DNA from 4 places in the Streptomyces sp. NPDC002787 genome. Region 2 is predicted to be linked to each of the others. Evidence: riboswitches for the same ligand, from Rfam matches in the RefSeq annotation. Region 2 holds a riboswitch; each other region holds the start of a gene.
The links. Region 2 has a riboswitch for cyclic di-AMP ahead of ACWD26_RS30370 (M23 family metallopeptidase). Riboswitches for the same ligand answer to the same signal wherever they lie in the genome.
Positions count from the first base shown of each region.

Region 1: it holds a riboswitch for cyclic di-AMP, as region 2 does, so the genes downstream of both, ACWD26_RS04190 (M23 family metallopeptidase) here and ACWD26_RS30370 (M23 family metallopeptidase) in region 2, are expected to answer to the same signal.
Region 3: it holds a riboswitch for cyclic di-AMP, as region 2 does, so the genes downstream of both, ACWD26_RS09180 (NlpC/P60 family protein) here and ACWD26_RS30370 (M23 family metallopeptidase) in region 2, are expected to answer to the same signal.
Region 4: it holds a riboswitch for cyclic di-AMP, as region 2 does, so the genes downstream of both, ACWD26_RS32120 (LysM peptidoglycan-binding domain-containing M23 family metallopeptidase) here and ACWD26_RS30370 (M23 family metallopeptidase) in region 2, are expected to answer to the same signal.

Region 1 is NZ_JBSFVC010000003.1:27,178-30,834, forward strand. Features, by position in the region: gene ACWD26_RS04185 (aldo/keto reductase) at 1-707, opposite strand, end outside; gene ACWD26_RS04190 (M23 family metallopeptidase) at 849-1,910, opposite strand; cyclic di-AMP (ydaO/yuaA leader) riboswitch at 1,922-2,079, opposite strand; gene ACWD26_RS04195 (PP2C family protein-serine/threonine phosphatase) at 2,349-3,470, opposite strand; gene ACWD26_RS04200 (GTP cyclohydrolase II) at 3,580-3,657, opposite strand, start outside.
Region 2 is NZ_JBSFVC010000024.1:48,805-52,461, forward strand. Features, by position in the region: gene ACWD26_RS30365 (GntR family transcriptional regulator) at 1-207, opposite strand, end outside; gene ACWD26_RS30370 (M23 family metallopeptidase) at 419-1,207, opposite strand; cyclic di-AMP (ydaO/yuaA leader) riboswitch at 1,220-1,394, opposite strand; gene ACWD26_RS30375 (M16 family metallopeptidase) at 1,598-2,986, opposite strand; gene ACWD26_RS30380 (M16 family metallopeptidase) at 2,983-3,657, opposite strand, start outside.
Region 3 is NZ_JBSFVC010000005.1:255,649-259,305, reverse strand. Features, by position in the region: gene pcrA (DNA helicase PcrA) at 1-1,883, opposite strand, end outside; cyclic di-AMP (ydaO/yuaA leader) riboswitch at 2,126-2,301, shown strand; gene ACWD26_RS09180 (NlpC/P60 family protein) at 2,311-3,519, shown strand; gene ACWD26_RS09175 (hypothetical protein) at 3,563-3,657, opposite strand, start outside.
Region 4 is NZ_JBSFVC010000026.1:122,351-126,007, forward strand. Features, by position in the region: gene ACWD26_RS32110 (SGNH/GDSL hydrolase family protein) at 1-150, opposite strand, end outside; gene ACWD26_RS32115 (DUF6250 domain-containing protein) at 296-1,009, opposite strand; gene ACWD26_RS32120 (LysM peptidoglycan-binding domain-containing M23 family metallopeptidase) at 1,189-2,187, opposite strand; cyclic di-AMP (ydaO/yuaA leader) riboswitch at 2,192-2,350, opposite strand; gene ACWD26_RS32125 (alpha-galactosidase) at 2,653-3,657, opposite strand, start outside.

The sequences.
Region 1 (3,657 bases), on a different contig from region 2:
GCGCCGGCTGCCCGGGGGCTGTCGATCGTCGTGCCGGGGCGGTACTTGCCCGTGAGGAAGCCCTTGGCGAGGGCGAAGTACGGGACGGCGGAGAGGCCGTGGTCGGCGGCGAGGCTCTGGAGGGAGCCCTCGTAGGTGTCCCGCGAGACCAGGTTGTAGTGGGGCTGGAGTGCCACATAGCGGGCCAGGCCCTCGGCTTCCGAGAAGTCCAGTGAGGCCCGCAGACGCTCGGGGGTGATGTTGGACGCGGCGATCGCGCGGACCTTGCCGGCCTTCACCAGGTCGTCGAGGGCGGTGATGATCTCCTCGACGGGGACCTCGGGCTGGTCGAAGTGCGTGTAGTAGAGGTCGATGTAGTCGGTGCCGAGGCGGGTGAGGGACGCGTCGGCCGCCGCCTTGATGTTGGCCGCCGTCAGGCCCCGGTACTCGGGGTGCTGGCTCACCTTGGTCGCGATGACCACGTCGGAGCGGTTGCCCCGGGAGCCGACCCACTTGCCGATGATCGTCTCTGACTCGCCGCCCTTGTTGCCCTCGACCCACGCCGAGTAGGAGTCGGCGGTGTCGAGGAAGTTGCCACCGCCGGCCGCGTAGGCGTCGAGGACGGCGAAGGACTGTGCCTCGTCTGCGGTCCAGCCGAAGACGTTGCCGCCGAGGGAGAGCGGGAAGACCTCGATGTCGGACGTGCCCAGCTTGCGAAGAGAAGTCATGTTCAGGGTCAACGGGTGGAACGGACGTCCGCATTCCGCCTCAGCGTGAATGATGCGTGAAGCGTCCGGGCATGACGAACGCCGCGCACCCCTCATCGGGTTACGCGGCGCACGGCTGGGTCTGCGAGTCCTACCTGGCCCTTACGGGTTCAGACCCTTGCTGCGCAGCCACGCCGCCGGGTCGATGCCGCTGGAGGAGCCGCCGGGGTGGACCTCCATGTGGAGGTGGGCGCCCGTGACGTTGCCGGTGGCGCCGACGCGGCCGATCACATCGCCGGTGGCGACCTTCTGGCCGACGCTGACGCCGATGGAGGACTGGTGGGCGTACCAGATCTCGGTGCCGTCATCGAGGGTGAGGACGGTCTTGTAGCCGTAGGAGCCCTCGTAGCCGGCCTGCGTGATCGTGCCGCTGTGGACGGCCTTGATGAGCGTGCCGGTGGGGGCGGCGAAGTCGAGGCCGGTGTGGTAGCCGGAGGACCAGTAGGGGCCGGCCTGACCGAAGGAGGAGGTGAGGGTGTACGAGGAGGTGGGAAGCGCGAACTGCTTGGCCAGGGCGGCGAGGCGCTCGGCCTCCTTCTTCGCCGCGGCCTCCTCCTCCGCCTTCTTCTTGGCGGCGGCTTCCTTCGCCTCGGCTTCCTTCTTCTCCTTGGCGGCCTGCTCGGCGGCCTTCTCCGCGGCGGCGGTCTGGGCGGCCTCGGCGGCGGCCTTGTCGAACGCGTCCTGCTGGGACTCGGCCTGCGCCATGATGCGGGCGCGGAGCGCCTCACCGGCGTCGGCGGCGCCCTGCTCGGTGTCGGCGGCGATCAGGCCGGCGCTGCTGAGCGGGCTGGTGGAGGCCTGCGGCTCCGGCTCCTCGGCGTCGTCCTCGAAGACCGAGCCGACGTTCGGCATGTCGGGCATCGATATGGACACCGGGGCCTTGCCGGACTGCGCGCTGGCCATGCCGGCGCCACTGACGGCGGCTATGACACCGACGCCGAGCACCGTGGAGCTGCGGGCGAGACCGCCACGGGCGAGTACGCCGCTCTTCTTGGCGACGCGGTGCCGACCGCGAGCGGGGCGAAGGGAGTCCTCGGTGGGGTTCCACTCCTGCCAGGGGCCCTCGTTGTCGCTGTTGTAGCTGCCGTAGCCGAACGTCTGGCTCTCGCCGTCGCGTTGGCTAGGTACGAACGGGGCTTCGGTCGCGGACCGGTTCGACGCCACGTGGGCGTACTCCTTTCCTTCCTTCTCGCCTACCGGGTTAGCTGACGGGTTCGGAGCAGGAAGGTCTCCTACGCGCGTAAACCTGACGTGCTGCCACGACGGTTTGCGCGCGATTCACCCCAGGGTGGTGGTTCCCCGGTTCCCTTGCGGGATTCGGCGCGTGAGCACGGAGCCGTCTCTTGTGACGGCTGGGACGACCGCGCTGCGTTATCGAACGTTAATAGACGCGGGCGCTCCATTCCAAGCTGTTCTGAATGATCGTTCCGGCTTTCGCCTCGGACTTTACGGGTCATGAAGGGCGGAAAACGGGCGAGTTGACCTTGCCTCAGGAGTAACAGTTGTTCTGACGGTAAGTCAGTTTCTATACGGAGGAAGTTCGAACGGACACGCTCCGTGATCCCACGCCGAGAGATGTGAGAGAGAGGTGCGGGAGGGGTGTCAGGGGCGGCGGATCGCGAGGAGTGCCATGTCGTCCGTCGTGCGGTCGCCCGTGTGGCGGCGCACCTCGTCCGCGAGGGTTGTCAACAGGGCGCGCGGGCCGGGGAACGTACGGCCGGACAGTCGCTCGGCCGGGTCGTAGAAGACACCGTGGCTGTCGCGGGCCTCGGAGAGGCCGTCGGTGTAGAAGAGCAGCGTGGCGCCGGGCGGGAACCCCGTCTCCTCGGCGCGGTCCGGCCAGGTGCCCAGGTCGTCCATGCCGAGCGGAAGCGCGGGCTGCGGGGCGTCCAGGGTGCGCAGGGTGCCGTCGGCGTACAGCAGCAGGGGTGAGGGGTGGCCGCGGTTGACGATCCGTGCGCGGCCGGCGTCGTGCGGGAACTCCGCCAGTACGGCCGTGACGAACCCCTCGTACTCCACGGTCCCGTCCCGTCGGGCGGCCTCGCGCCGTGCCGCCTCCCGGGCCAGCGCCCGCTCCAGCCGCTGGGCGACCGCTTCGAGCGTCGACTCCTGCTCGGCCGCCTCCCGGAACGCGCCGATCAGCACCGCCACCGCCGAGACCGCCCCCAGCCCCTTGCCGCGCACATCGCCCACGATCAGCCGTACGCCGTGGGGGGAGTCCTGCACCGCGTACAGATCGCCCCCGATCGACGCCCCGGCCTGCGCGGCCTCGTACCGCGCGGCGATCTCCAGCCCGCCGATCCGCTCCTGCGGCACCGGCAGTACGGCCCGCTGCGCAGCCTCGGCGATCTCGCGGGCGGTGGCGAGCCGGGCGTCGCTGCGGCGGACGAGACGGTTGATGAGCACGGCCAGTACGGCGACGGTGGCGACCGTCGCGATCTCGGTGATCGCGTCCACATGGCCCGTGTCGCCGTAGTGGACCCGTACGGCGGTGATGCCGGCGACCGAGGCGGCGCCGGTGATCAGCGTGCCGTGGAGCGAGAAGAGCGGCGCCGCCACGAGGGGCGCGGCGGTGAAGAAGGGGACCGCCGTGAACTCGCGCGGGGTGAAGTGGTCATAGAAGAGGCCGATGGCGATCAGCAGGACGGGCAGGCCGCAGGCGAGCGCGCGGGCGTACGAGAACCGCCGACCGGCCGGCTCCCTCGCTCCCTCTGGCTGCCCCACATCTACAGGGTTTCCGGCGGTGGGGCGCGGGGCTAGTCGGCGGGGCCGAGTGGGCTAGGGAGGGGAGGGGGCCGGGCCGGGAGGGGGCGAGGGGGCCGGTTTTCCGGGATCAGCCCGCCGACAGCTCCGTCAGTTCCGGCAGGTCCGCCAGTTCCGGCAGGGGAAGCGTGTGCTGGGTCTGGAGGAC
Region 2 (3,657 bases):
CGGCTCGGCGACGCACGCGCCCGCGTGCCGACGGGTCACCACGAACCCTTCCGCCTCCAGCGTGCGCAGCGCCTCACGCACGGGGACCCGGCTGACGCCGTACCGGCGCGCGAGCAGTTCCTCGGTGAGGCGGCTGCCGCGCTCGTAGACACCCGCGACGATGTCGTCGCGGATAGCCGTGCATACCGAGTGCGCCGGAATACGCATGACCGACCTCCGCCTTAATCCCCGTGAAACGTCGATGATTGACGTGTGTTCCAGTGACTCTATTGCAGCGAGCCGGAATTTCCGATGGCGGACCGGAATCCATGGATATTTTTTGGACAGGAGGTGTGTCACAACGGACAAGGAGTACGTCACAACGCGGAAAGCCCCGGCTCGGTGAGCCAGGGCCTTCCGGGAAGAGCTGAGCGAGGCGTCAGATGTTCACGCCGTGCGAGCGCAGGTACGCGGCGGGGTCGATGTCCGAGCCGTACTCGGCGGTCGTCCGGGCCTCGAAGTGCAGATGCGCGCCGGTGACGTTGCCGGTCGCCCCGGAGAGGCCTATCTGCTGGCCGGGGGTGACCGTCTGGCCGACGGAGACGCCGATGGACGACAGGTGGCCGTACTGCGTGTACGTGCCGTCGTTCATCTTGATGACGATGTTGTTGCCGTACGCGCCACCCCAGCCCGCCTCGACGACAGTGCCGGAGCCGACCGCGAGGACGGCGGTGCCGGAGGCCGCGTGGAAGTCGACGCCGGTGTGGCTGCCGGAGGACCAGACGGCGCCGCCGGCCTTGTAGCCGGTGGAGATGTACGAGCCGCTGATGGGCGCGACATAGGAGTTGAGGCGCTCGCGCTCGGCCGCACGGGCGGCGCGGGCCTTGATCTCCTCGCGCTCCTTGGCGGCGGCACGTTCCTGCTCGGCCTTCTCGGCGGCTGCCTTGCGGGCCTCCTCCTGCGCCTTCTTCTTGATCTCGGCGACCTCGGCGGCCTGCTGCTGGGCGGCGGCCTGGGCGTCGACCTGGTCGGCGACCGTGTCGCCGAGGGTGATGATCTGGTTGAGACCGGTCTGCTCGACGGCGGGCTCCTCCGCGGCGAGCGCGGGGGCTGCCAGGGTGCCGATGACACCGGTGGTGGTGAGAGCGGCGACGCCCACGTTCCTCGTGGTCGCGCGCTTCACACGGCCGGGACGGCGGTGCTTCCCGGGGGCGCGGGTGAACGCCATGAAGTGGCTGGTCCTTTCCTTCCCTCTCGCCTACCGGGTTAGCTGACGGGTTCGGAGCAGGAAGGTCTCCTACGGCTGCCCCCCGTTTCGCGTCGCTTCGCGAAGGGCACCCGATTCACCCCAGGGACTGCGGTGGGTCCCCGGCTCCCCTGGCTCGCGCCATGCGGGGACTCGGCGATGACTGTCCGGTGCCGCGGCTGCGGCGGACTGCTGACGAACAGCCGGACCGACGCTAAGGGCGCCGTCTTCGAAATAACAAACGGATCACGGGTTTTGAGGCGTACGCCACAGGGCAGACGTGCAACCTCCCCCATCAATAGGGACAAACGAGGGCCCTGGCGACTCTTCAGTCACCAGGGCCCCGGAGACGCGCGTCGTTCTGCCCGGTTTCTACTCGGCCGGTACGACGGTGACTTGGCCGATGCCGAGGGCCCTGACCGGCTCCTCGATCTGCGCGGCGTCGCCGACGAGGACGGTCACCAGACGGTCCACCGGGAAGGCGCTCACGGCGGCGGCCGTGGCCTCCACCGTGCCCGTGGCGGCGAGTTGGCGGTAGAGCGTCGACTGGTAGTCGTCCGGCAGGTACTGCTCGACCTGGTCGGCCAGCGTGCTCGCCACGGCGGCGGCCGTCTCGAACTTGAGGGGGGCGACCCCGACGAGGTTCTGCACGGCGACGTCGCGCTCGGCGTCGGTCAGACCCTCGGCGGCGAGGGTGCGCAGCACCGTCCACAGGTCGTCGAGCGCCGGTCCGGTGTTGGGTGTGTCCACGGAGCCGCTGATGGCGAGCATCGCGGTGCCCGAGCCGTCGGGTGCGGAGCGCAGCACCTGGCCGAACGCGCGCACGCCGTAGGTGTAGCCCTTCTCCTCGCGCAGGACGCGGTCCAGACGGGAGGTGAGGGTGCCGCCGAGGCAGTACGTGCCGAGCACCTGGGCCGGCCACACGCGGTCGTGCCGGTCGGCGCCCACCCGGCCGATGAGCAGTTGGGTCTGGACGGAGCCGGGGCGGTCCACGATGATCACCCGCCCGGTGTCGTCGGCGGTCACGGACGGCACCGGTCGCGGCTTGGCCGGGGAGCCGGTCCAGGCGCCCAGGGTCTCGCCGAGCACCGTGTCGAGGTCGACGCCGGTGAGGTCGCCGACGACCACGGCGGTGGCCGTCGCGGGGCGTACGTGCTTCTCGTAGAAGGCGCGTACGGCCGCGGAGTCGATGCCCTCGACGGTCTCCTCGGTGCCCTGGCGGGGGCGCGACATGCGCGAGTCGGCCGGGAACAGCTGCTTGGAGAGCTCCTTCGCGGCCCGGCGGCCCGGGTTGGCGGTCTCGTGGGGGATCTCGTCGAGCCGGTTGGCCACCAGCCGCTCGATCTCGCTGTCCTCGAACGCGGGGGCCCTGAGGGCGTCGGCGAGCAGGCCGAGCGCCTTCGCCAGCCGCGACACGGGCACTTCGAGGGAGAGCCGAACGCCGGGGTGGTCGGCGTGCGAGTCGAGGGTGGCGCCGCAGCGCTCCAGCTCGGCGGCGAACTCCTCGGCCGTGTGCTTGTCGGTGCCCTCGGAGAACGCCCTGGTCATGATGGTGGCCACACCGTCGAGACCGGCGGGCTCGGCGTCCAGGGGCGCGTCGAGGAGGACCTCGACGGCGACGACCTGCTGGCCGGGACGGTGGCAGCGCAGGACGGTCAGACCGTTGTCGAGGGTGGAGCGCTCGGGCGCCGGGAACGCCCAGGGCCTGGCCTCGCCGGCCTGGGGCTGCGGGTGGAAGTCCATGGTCGCGAGCTCGGTCACTTCGCCGACTCCTCGGTCTCGTCGGTGGTTTCGGCGGCCTGCGCCGCGGCTTCCTCTGTGTCGTCCTCCTCGCCGTCGACGGGCTCGTAGACGAGCACCGCGCGGTTGTCGGGCCTCAGACGCGCCTTGGCGATCTCCTGGACCTCCTCGGCGGTCACGTCGAGGACGCGGTCGACGGCGGTGAGGGCGAGCTTCGGGTCGCCGAACAGCACCGCGAACCGGCACAGTTCGTCGGCGCGGCCCGCGACCGTACCGAGCCGGTCCAGCCACTCGCGCTCCAACTGGGCCTGGGCGCGCTCCATCTCCTCCGCCGTGGGGCCCTCCGCGGCGAACCGGGCGAGCTCCTCGTCGACGGCGGCCTCGATGACGGGCACCTCGACGTCACCGGAGGTCTTCACGTCCATCCAGGCCATGGAGGGCGCGCCGGCCAGGCGCAGCAGACCGAAGCCGGCCGTCACGGCCGTACGGTCACGGCGGACGAGCCGGTTGTAGAGACGGGAGGACTCGCCTCCGCCGAGGATCGTGAGCGCCAGGTCGGCGGCGTCGCACGCGCGCGTGCCGTCCTCGGGCAGCCGGTAGGCGGCCATCAACGCGCGCGCGGGCACGTTCTCCTCGACGACCTCGCGCAGCTGCTCGCCGATGATGTCGGGGAGCGTGCCGTCACGCGGCTC
Region 3 (3,657 bases), on a different contig from region 2:
ACCCGCTCCAGGAAGTCGGAGAGCCCGGCGGATGTCGTACCCGCCGCCTCGCCCTCGCCTTCCGCGGCCCCGGACTCCTGCTCGAACTCCAGGGCGACGGCGGCGAGTTCCTGGAGGTTCTCGATGCGGGTCTCGTCCTGCGGGTCGGTGGAGGCCTGCAACTCGGCCAGATAGCCGGTGCGTTCGAGAACGGCTTCCAGGATGGTCGCCGGTCCGGCCCCGGATTCGACGACGGTCCGCAGGTCCTCCATCAGCGTGTTGAACCGCTTGACGGCGTTGGTCGACCGGGCCGCCATGCCGTACGCCTCGTCGACGCGCTTCAGGGCCTGTGGGAAGCTGATCTTCTCGCGCTGCGAGAGCGCGTCGATCATGGCCTCGGCGCGGTCGCCGATGCCGCGCTTCGGCACGTTCAGGATGCGGCGCAGCGGGACCGAGTCCTCCGGGTTGGCGAGAACACGCAGATACGCGAGGACGTCACGGACCTCCTTGCGCTCGTAGAAGCGGACCCCGCCGACGACCTTGTAGGGCAGGCCGACACGGATGAAGACTTCTTCGAAGACACGGGACTGGGCGTTCGTACGGTAGAAGACGGCGACGTCTCCGGCCTTCGCCTCGCCCGCGTCCGTCAGTCGGTCTATCTCGTCGGCGACGAACTGGGCCTCGTCGTGCTCGGTGTCGGCGACGTAACCGGTGATCTGGGCGCCCGCGCCCGCGTTGGTCCACAGGTTCTTGGGGCGGCGGGACTCGTTGCGCTCGATGACGGCGTTGGCCGCGCTCAGGATGGTCTGGGTGGAGCGGTAGTTCTGCTCCAGCAGGATCGTCGTCGCGTCCGGGTAGTCCTCCTCGAACTGGAGGATGTTGCGGATGGTCGCGCCGCGGAAGGCGTAGATCGACTGGTCGGCGTCACCCACGACGCACAGCTCGGCCGGCGGCACGTCCCATTCGTTGGGCGGTACGTCCACAGGGTGCTCGGAGGTACCGACCAGCTCTTTGACCAGCGCGTACTGCGCGTGGTTGGTGTCCTGGTACTCGTCGACGAGGACGTGGCGGAAGCGGCGGCGGTAGTGCTCGGCGACATCAGGGAAGGCGCGAAGCAGATTGACCGTCGTCATGATCAGGTCGTCGAAGTCGAGCGCGTTCGCCTCGCGGAGGCGGGACTGGTAGAGCGCGTAGGCCTGGGCGAGGGTCTTCTCGAAGCCGTCGGAGGCCTGGGCGGCGAAGTCCTCCTCGTCGATCAGCTCGTTCTTCAGGTTCGAGATCTTGGCGCTGAAGGACTTGGGCGGGAAGCGCTTCGGATCGAGGTCCAGATCACGGCATACGAGCGCCATCAGCCGCTTGCTGTCGGCGGCGTCGTAGATCGAGAAGGAGGACGTGAAGCCGAGCTTCTTCGACTCCCGCCGGAGGATCCGTACGCACGCGCTGTGGAAGGTCATCACCCACATCGCGTGGGCGCGCGGTCCGACGAGCTGCTCGACGCGCTCCTTCATCTCGCCCGCGGCCTTGTTGGTGAAGGTGATCGCGAGGATCTGCCCCGGGTGGACATGCCGCTCGCCGAGCAGATGGGCGATGCGGTGGGTGAGCACACGGGTCTTGCCGGAGCCGGCGCCGGCCACGATGAGCAGGGGGGAGCCGGCGTGCACCACCGCCGCACGCTGGTTCTCGTTCAGCCCGTCGAGGAGCGCCGCCGCGTCGAGGGCGGGGCGGGGGGCGCCGTCGCGGTAGTACGCGTCCCGGTCCGGTGGCACGTCGAACTTCCCGCCGAACAGATCGTCCGGAACCGACTCCGTTCCGTGATCGTCCTCGGGCGGCGGCGGGGGCTCCTCCTCATGGCCGCGGGGGGCCTGGAGGTCCGCCAGGAAGCTGTCGTCAAAGAGGCTGCTCATCGCTCTCCGAGTCTAGGCGCCCCCACTGACAGCGCGGGGCCGCCCCGGGAAGTCCGCACCCGCCCACCCACCGTACCCAACCCGCGACGGTGAGCGATCGAGCGTATCGCCTGTCGCGCCGAAGAGGCTAAGGTCACGAAAACGTATCGGGCATATCGAACATCAACCTTCACACGGGCCACACGAGTTGGCTAGCTTTTTCTTCTGGGCCGTACGACCCAACCGGCGAACGTCGCCGGGCCGCACGACCTCCGCCGAGTCCGGTACGCCTTTTCGTCGGCAGCCGGAGCCGGGGACCCACCGATCCTCTGGGGTGAATCGACCCGACCGCCGCTCGCGGTGAGGGGCGTAGGGCAAACCTTCCGAAGCTTGCGCCCGAACCCGACAGCTAACTCGGTAGGCGGACAACGGAAGGAGACGCCGAACCATGGCGCCGCACCGCAAGCCGCGTCCGACCGGCCGGACGCGCGCGGGCATACGCACCCCCGCTCTCGCCACCGCCGCCCTCACCTCCGTGGCGCTGCTCTCCCAGACGGCCACCGCCGCGCCCTCGACCGAGGACAAGCCGAGCCTGGAGGAGGTCGAGAAGAAGGTCGACGACCTCTACCGCCAGGCCGGGTCGGCGACCGAGAACTACAACGCGGCCAAGGAGAAGACGACCAAGCAGAAGAACAAGGTCGACACCCTCCTCGACGACGTCGCCAAGCGCACGGAGAAGCTCAACGAGGCGCGGGAGGAGCTGGGTTCGTTCGCGGCCGCCCAGTACCGCACGGGCGCGGCCACCCCCGACCAGGCCTCGCTGCTGGTGGCGGACGACCCGCAGGCCTACTTCGACCAGAACCAGCTGATGGACCGGCTGACGGACCGCCAGAAGGGCGCCGTCGACGGGTACATCACGCAGCAGGCCGAGGTGACGGAGCAGCGCCAGGAGGCGAGCGACAGCCTCGAACAGCTCACCGAGTCACAGAACACCCTCAAGGCCCGCAAGGCCAAGGTCCAGGCGAAGCTCGCCGAGGCCCGCGAACTGCTCTCCACCCTCACCGCCGAGGAGCGGACCCGGCTCGCCGCGATCGAACAGCGCGAGCGGGAGGAGGCCGAGCGCAAGGCGGAGGAGCTCGCGCGGCAGCAGGCGGCCGCCCAGGCGCCTGCGCAGGCGACGCCCCAGGAGACCCAGGAGAGCCAAGGGAGGCAGGAAGCCCAGGGAGGCACGGGGACGGTCCAGGAGGACACGTCCACCGGCTCCGAGACCGCGGCCCCGGCCGAGGACGCCACCTACGCCTCGAAGGCCGCCAAGGCCCTCGCCTTCGCCCGCGCGCAGATCGGCAAGCCGTACGTCTGGGGCGCCACCGGCCCCGGCTCCTACGACTGCTCCGGCCTCACCCAGGCAGTCTGGAAGGCCGCCGGCGTCGACCTCCCCCGCACCACCTACGACCAGGTCACCGCCGGCACGACCGTCTCCCTCACCAACGCCAGGCCCGGCGACCTGATCTTCTTCTACGACAACATCGGCCACGTCGGCCTCTACATCGGCAACGGCATGATGATCCACGCCCCGAAGCCGGGGGCGTACGTCCGCGAGGAGTCGGTCTTCTACGACGGGGAGTCGTCGATCCACAGCGTGGTGCGGCCGGCATGACGGCAGGGTTCAGGGGGCGCGAGGGCTCGGGCCCGGTGAGCCGTCAGGTCCAGAGCACCGCGATGAAGATGTTCACGGTCGTCAGCGCGCCCACCAGCCCGAACAGCGGCTTCTCCACCGTCTCCTCGTCCCGTTTCA
Region 4 (3,657 bases), on a different contig from region 2:
GAGATTGCTGTAGGAAAAGTCGCCTTCCGGCACCCGGTCCGCGAGAAGCACCGCGAACCGGTCGGCCCAGCCGACGAACCGCCCATCGGGCCCGGGGTCGCCGACGCCCTCGGTGAAGCTGTCCCCCACCGCCACGTACGACCCGATCATTGCTCTGCTGTCATTCGAATCGTCTGTCACATCGCCCCATGATTCACCTTGGGATGTGACCTACGCGACCGTAATAAAGGCTTGACGCCCGGTGAGATAGACCACGCGTCAAGCCTTGGTCAACTCCGGAATACAGACGCGCTCATCACCGGCCGACCAGCCCCCACACGCGGAAGTCCTCGATCCGGAAGTGACTCCACGTCGTCCGGAACGCGAAGTGCCCACCCGTGTACGGCTCCGGGTCCACGTAGTCGAACACAAGCCGTCCGTTGTTCCACCAGCGCACGGTGGGGCCGTCCGAAACGATCCGTACGCGGTTCGGCTCGTTCGCGACGAGCAACGGCTCGGTGTAGTCGAAGACCAACGGCCGCACACCCGCCTCACCGACGTACCGACGCAGCCGCGTCGTGGTGTTGTAGTTGGCCCCGTAGCCGGAGTAATAGGTCTTCAGGTAGTCGTACTCGGCGAGCGCACCACCTCGCGGGGTGGCGAAGACATCGTCCGGTGAACGCACGTCGACGGCGTTCCAGAAGTTATTGAGGTCGGAGACACGGTCATTGACGCCTCCCTCGGACACGGGCGTGGCCGTGTACTCGATGACGTACGGCCCTTCCAGCCTCCGCTTGAACCACACGGTCGCCCCGGCCGGCACATCGACGTCCAGCACCCCGCCCGAGGCCGTGACCGAGCCACCCCTCTCCAACTCCACGGCCCACCGACCGAGTCCGTGCCGAAATCCGTCCCCGGCGATCAGCCGCCCCCGCCGCCGACGCGACGTCGCACTCGCGACCGCGGCCGGAGCAAGCGCCGCGACAGCGGCACCGGCAGCGAGGACCCCAAAGGCTCTGCGGGTGGCCATGACACTCCTTGTGTAGGTGACCCAGAAGACAGAAAGCGCTTACAGGATCACTCTCTCCCCACGGTCACACCACTGTCGAGACCCCCTCGACCAAGCCACGGCACGCCGAAGGCCGGACCCCCGGGATCAAGGGGGTCCGGCCTGTCACAACCGGCGGGGTGCGAACGAACGCGTCAGCCTCAGACGCCGACGCCCTTCGACCGCAGGTACGCCACCGGGTCGATGTCCGAGCCGTAGTTCGGGGTGGTGCGGATCTCGAAGTGGAGGTGCGGTCCGGTGACATTGCCGGTCGCCCCGGAGAGGCCGATCTGCTGACCGCCGGTCACGGACTGGCCCGCGGAGACGGAGATCGACGACAGGTGGGCGTACTGGGCGTAGTAGCCGTCGGCGAGCTTGATGACGACCTGGTTGCCGTACGCGCCGCCCCAGCCGGCGGAGACGACGGTGCCCGCGCCCACGGCCTTGAGGCTGGTCCCGGTCGGCGCCACGAAGTCGACGCCGGTGTGGTAGCCGCTGGACCACATGCTGCCGGCGGTCTTGTACGCGGTGCCGATGCTGGCGCCCTGGAGGGGCATGCTGAAGCCGGAGCCGTTGGACGACGAGGACTGCCCGCTCGACGTGGAGGTCGACGCCTGGGTGTCCTTCGACTCCTGCGTCGAGGAGCCGGAGGACTTCGACGACTGGGTGGACTTCGACGACTGCGACGGCTGGGTCTTCGCCGACGACTGCGGCGTCCCGCTCGACGGGGCCCGCTCACCGATCGTGAGCTTCAGTCCCGGGTGGATGAGCGACGGGTCGGAGCCGATCGCCTCGCGGTTGTCCGAGTAGAGCTGCTTCCAGCCGCCCTCGACGTCCTGCTCGTCCGCGATCTTCGAGAGGTAGTCGCCGACCTTCACCGAATAGGTCTTGGTCGCCGCCTTCTTGGTGGCGGTCTTCTCCGCCTGCGCGGCCTTCTCAGCCTGCTCGATCCGTGCGCCCGCCTCGGCCGCGGCCTTCTCGGCGGTGATCGTGGCCGTCTTCTCGGAAACGCCGGAGACGGCGGCCGTCGGGGTGGCGGCGTGGGCGCCTGCGGCGCCGATCAGCGGCAGCGCGAGCGCCGCGCCACCGGTGCCGGCGGCGGCGATCGAGCGGGTGAAGCGCTGGGACTTCGGACGGCGGTGCTTACCCTTCGCGGGCATGGCGAATTCCTCTCCGTCGCCTGCGAGGTGAGCTGTCGGGTGCGGACTGGAGATGTCCGGCCGTGCTTGCGCACGGCTTTACCCCTAGCCGTTCCGGAGACCGGAACAGGCGGTACTACCTGTGGGTCCCCCGCTCCTGCCGTGGATCGGGTCGGTACTCGGCTCCGGTCGGCGGCAGGATTGGGCGTCCGTCCGGATTGACGCCGAACGTAAGCGACTTGTGCCCACAGAGACAACCATTGGGACTTCCTGTGCGTCTTCCTCCCTGATCCTTACATCAATTCATGATTACGCTCCGTAAAAGACCGACCTTAATCGTTTTCCAACCGCCCTGGAAACAGTCCGGAATTACATGGACATGACGGCGACAGACGGTCACGAATATGACGCTGCTCACGCACCTACGACCCAGTAGCCTTTATTCCAGGGCGTGTTGGAATTACCGCTCCATTTCGGACAGTTCACTCATGTGCGACGGAGGCGGATAACTGCCGCATCGAAGTCGCCGCGCAGTCCGGTCCGCAATCCGTGATGCGACAGCACGGCACCCCGATACACCTCACCCGTTTCGCGGCACTCATACGTTCCTGCCGGGTCGAGGCCGCGCAGCCGGAGCGGGGCGAGCGGTTCGCCGTAGTGCTGCGCCTGGAGCCAGGCCAGCACGACGACCTCGTCACCGTGCACGTACTGCACGGCGCTCAGCCCGCCCGTTGGCGGCCGCAGCCGGTAGAGGTCGCCTCGCTGCACGACCGGCCGGATCTCCTTGTACAGCTCGACCCAGTCCCGCGCCTCGGCCAGCTCCTCCTCGGTCCACTCGGTCAGGTCCCCGCCGACACCGAGCACACCCGCCATGGCACTGACGAAGCGGAACCGCAGCGAGCTGACCCGGCCGTTGAGCTGGTTGTTCGGGCTGTCGGTGACCCACGCGGCCATGATCCGGGCCGGGTGGATCTGACTGAAGCCGTGCTGGATGGCGAGCCGGTCGAGCGGGTCGGTGTTGTCGGAGGTCCACACCTGGTCCGTCCGGGCCATGACCCCGAGGTCGATACGGCCGCCGCCGCCCGAGCACGACTCGAACGCCACCCCCGGATGCGCGGCCCGCAGCCGGTCCAGCAGGGCGTAGAAGGCCCGCACATGCTCGACCCACAGCTTCTGCGGGTACGACTCCCCGGGCCAGCCGGCGTCCGTGAAGCAGCGGTTGAAGTCCCACTTCACGTAGTCGATCGGCGCACTGGAGAGAAGCGCGTCCAGCCGCTCCCAGAGGTATTCCTGGACGTCCTCGCGCGCCAGATTGAGCACGAGCTGATTGCGCAGTTCCGTCCGCTTTCGACCCGGTTGGAACTGCGCCCATTCCGGGTGCGCCCGGTACAGCTCACTGTCCGGATTGACCATTTCCGGCTCGACCCAGATGCCGAACTGCATCCCGAGTGCGTGCACAGAGTCGGCGAGCGGCTTCAGCCCCTTCGGGAA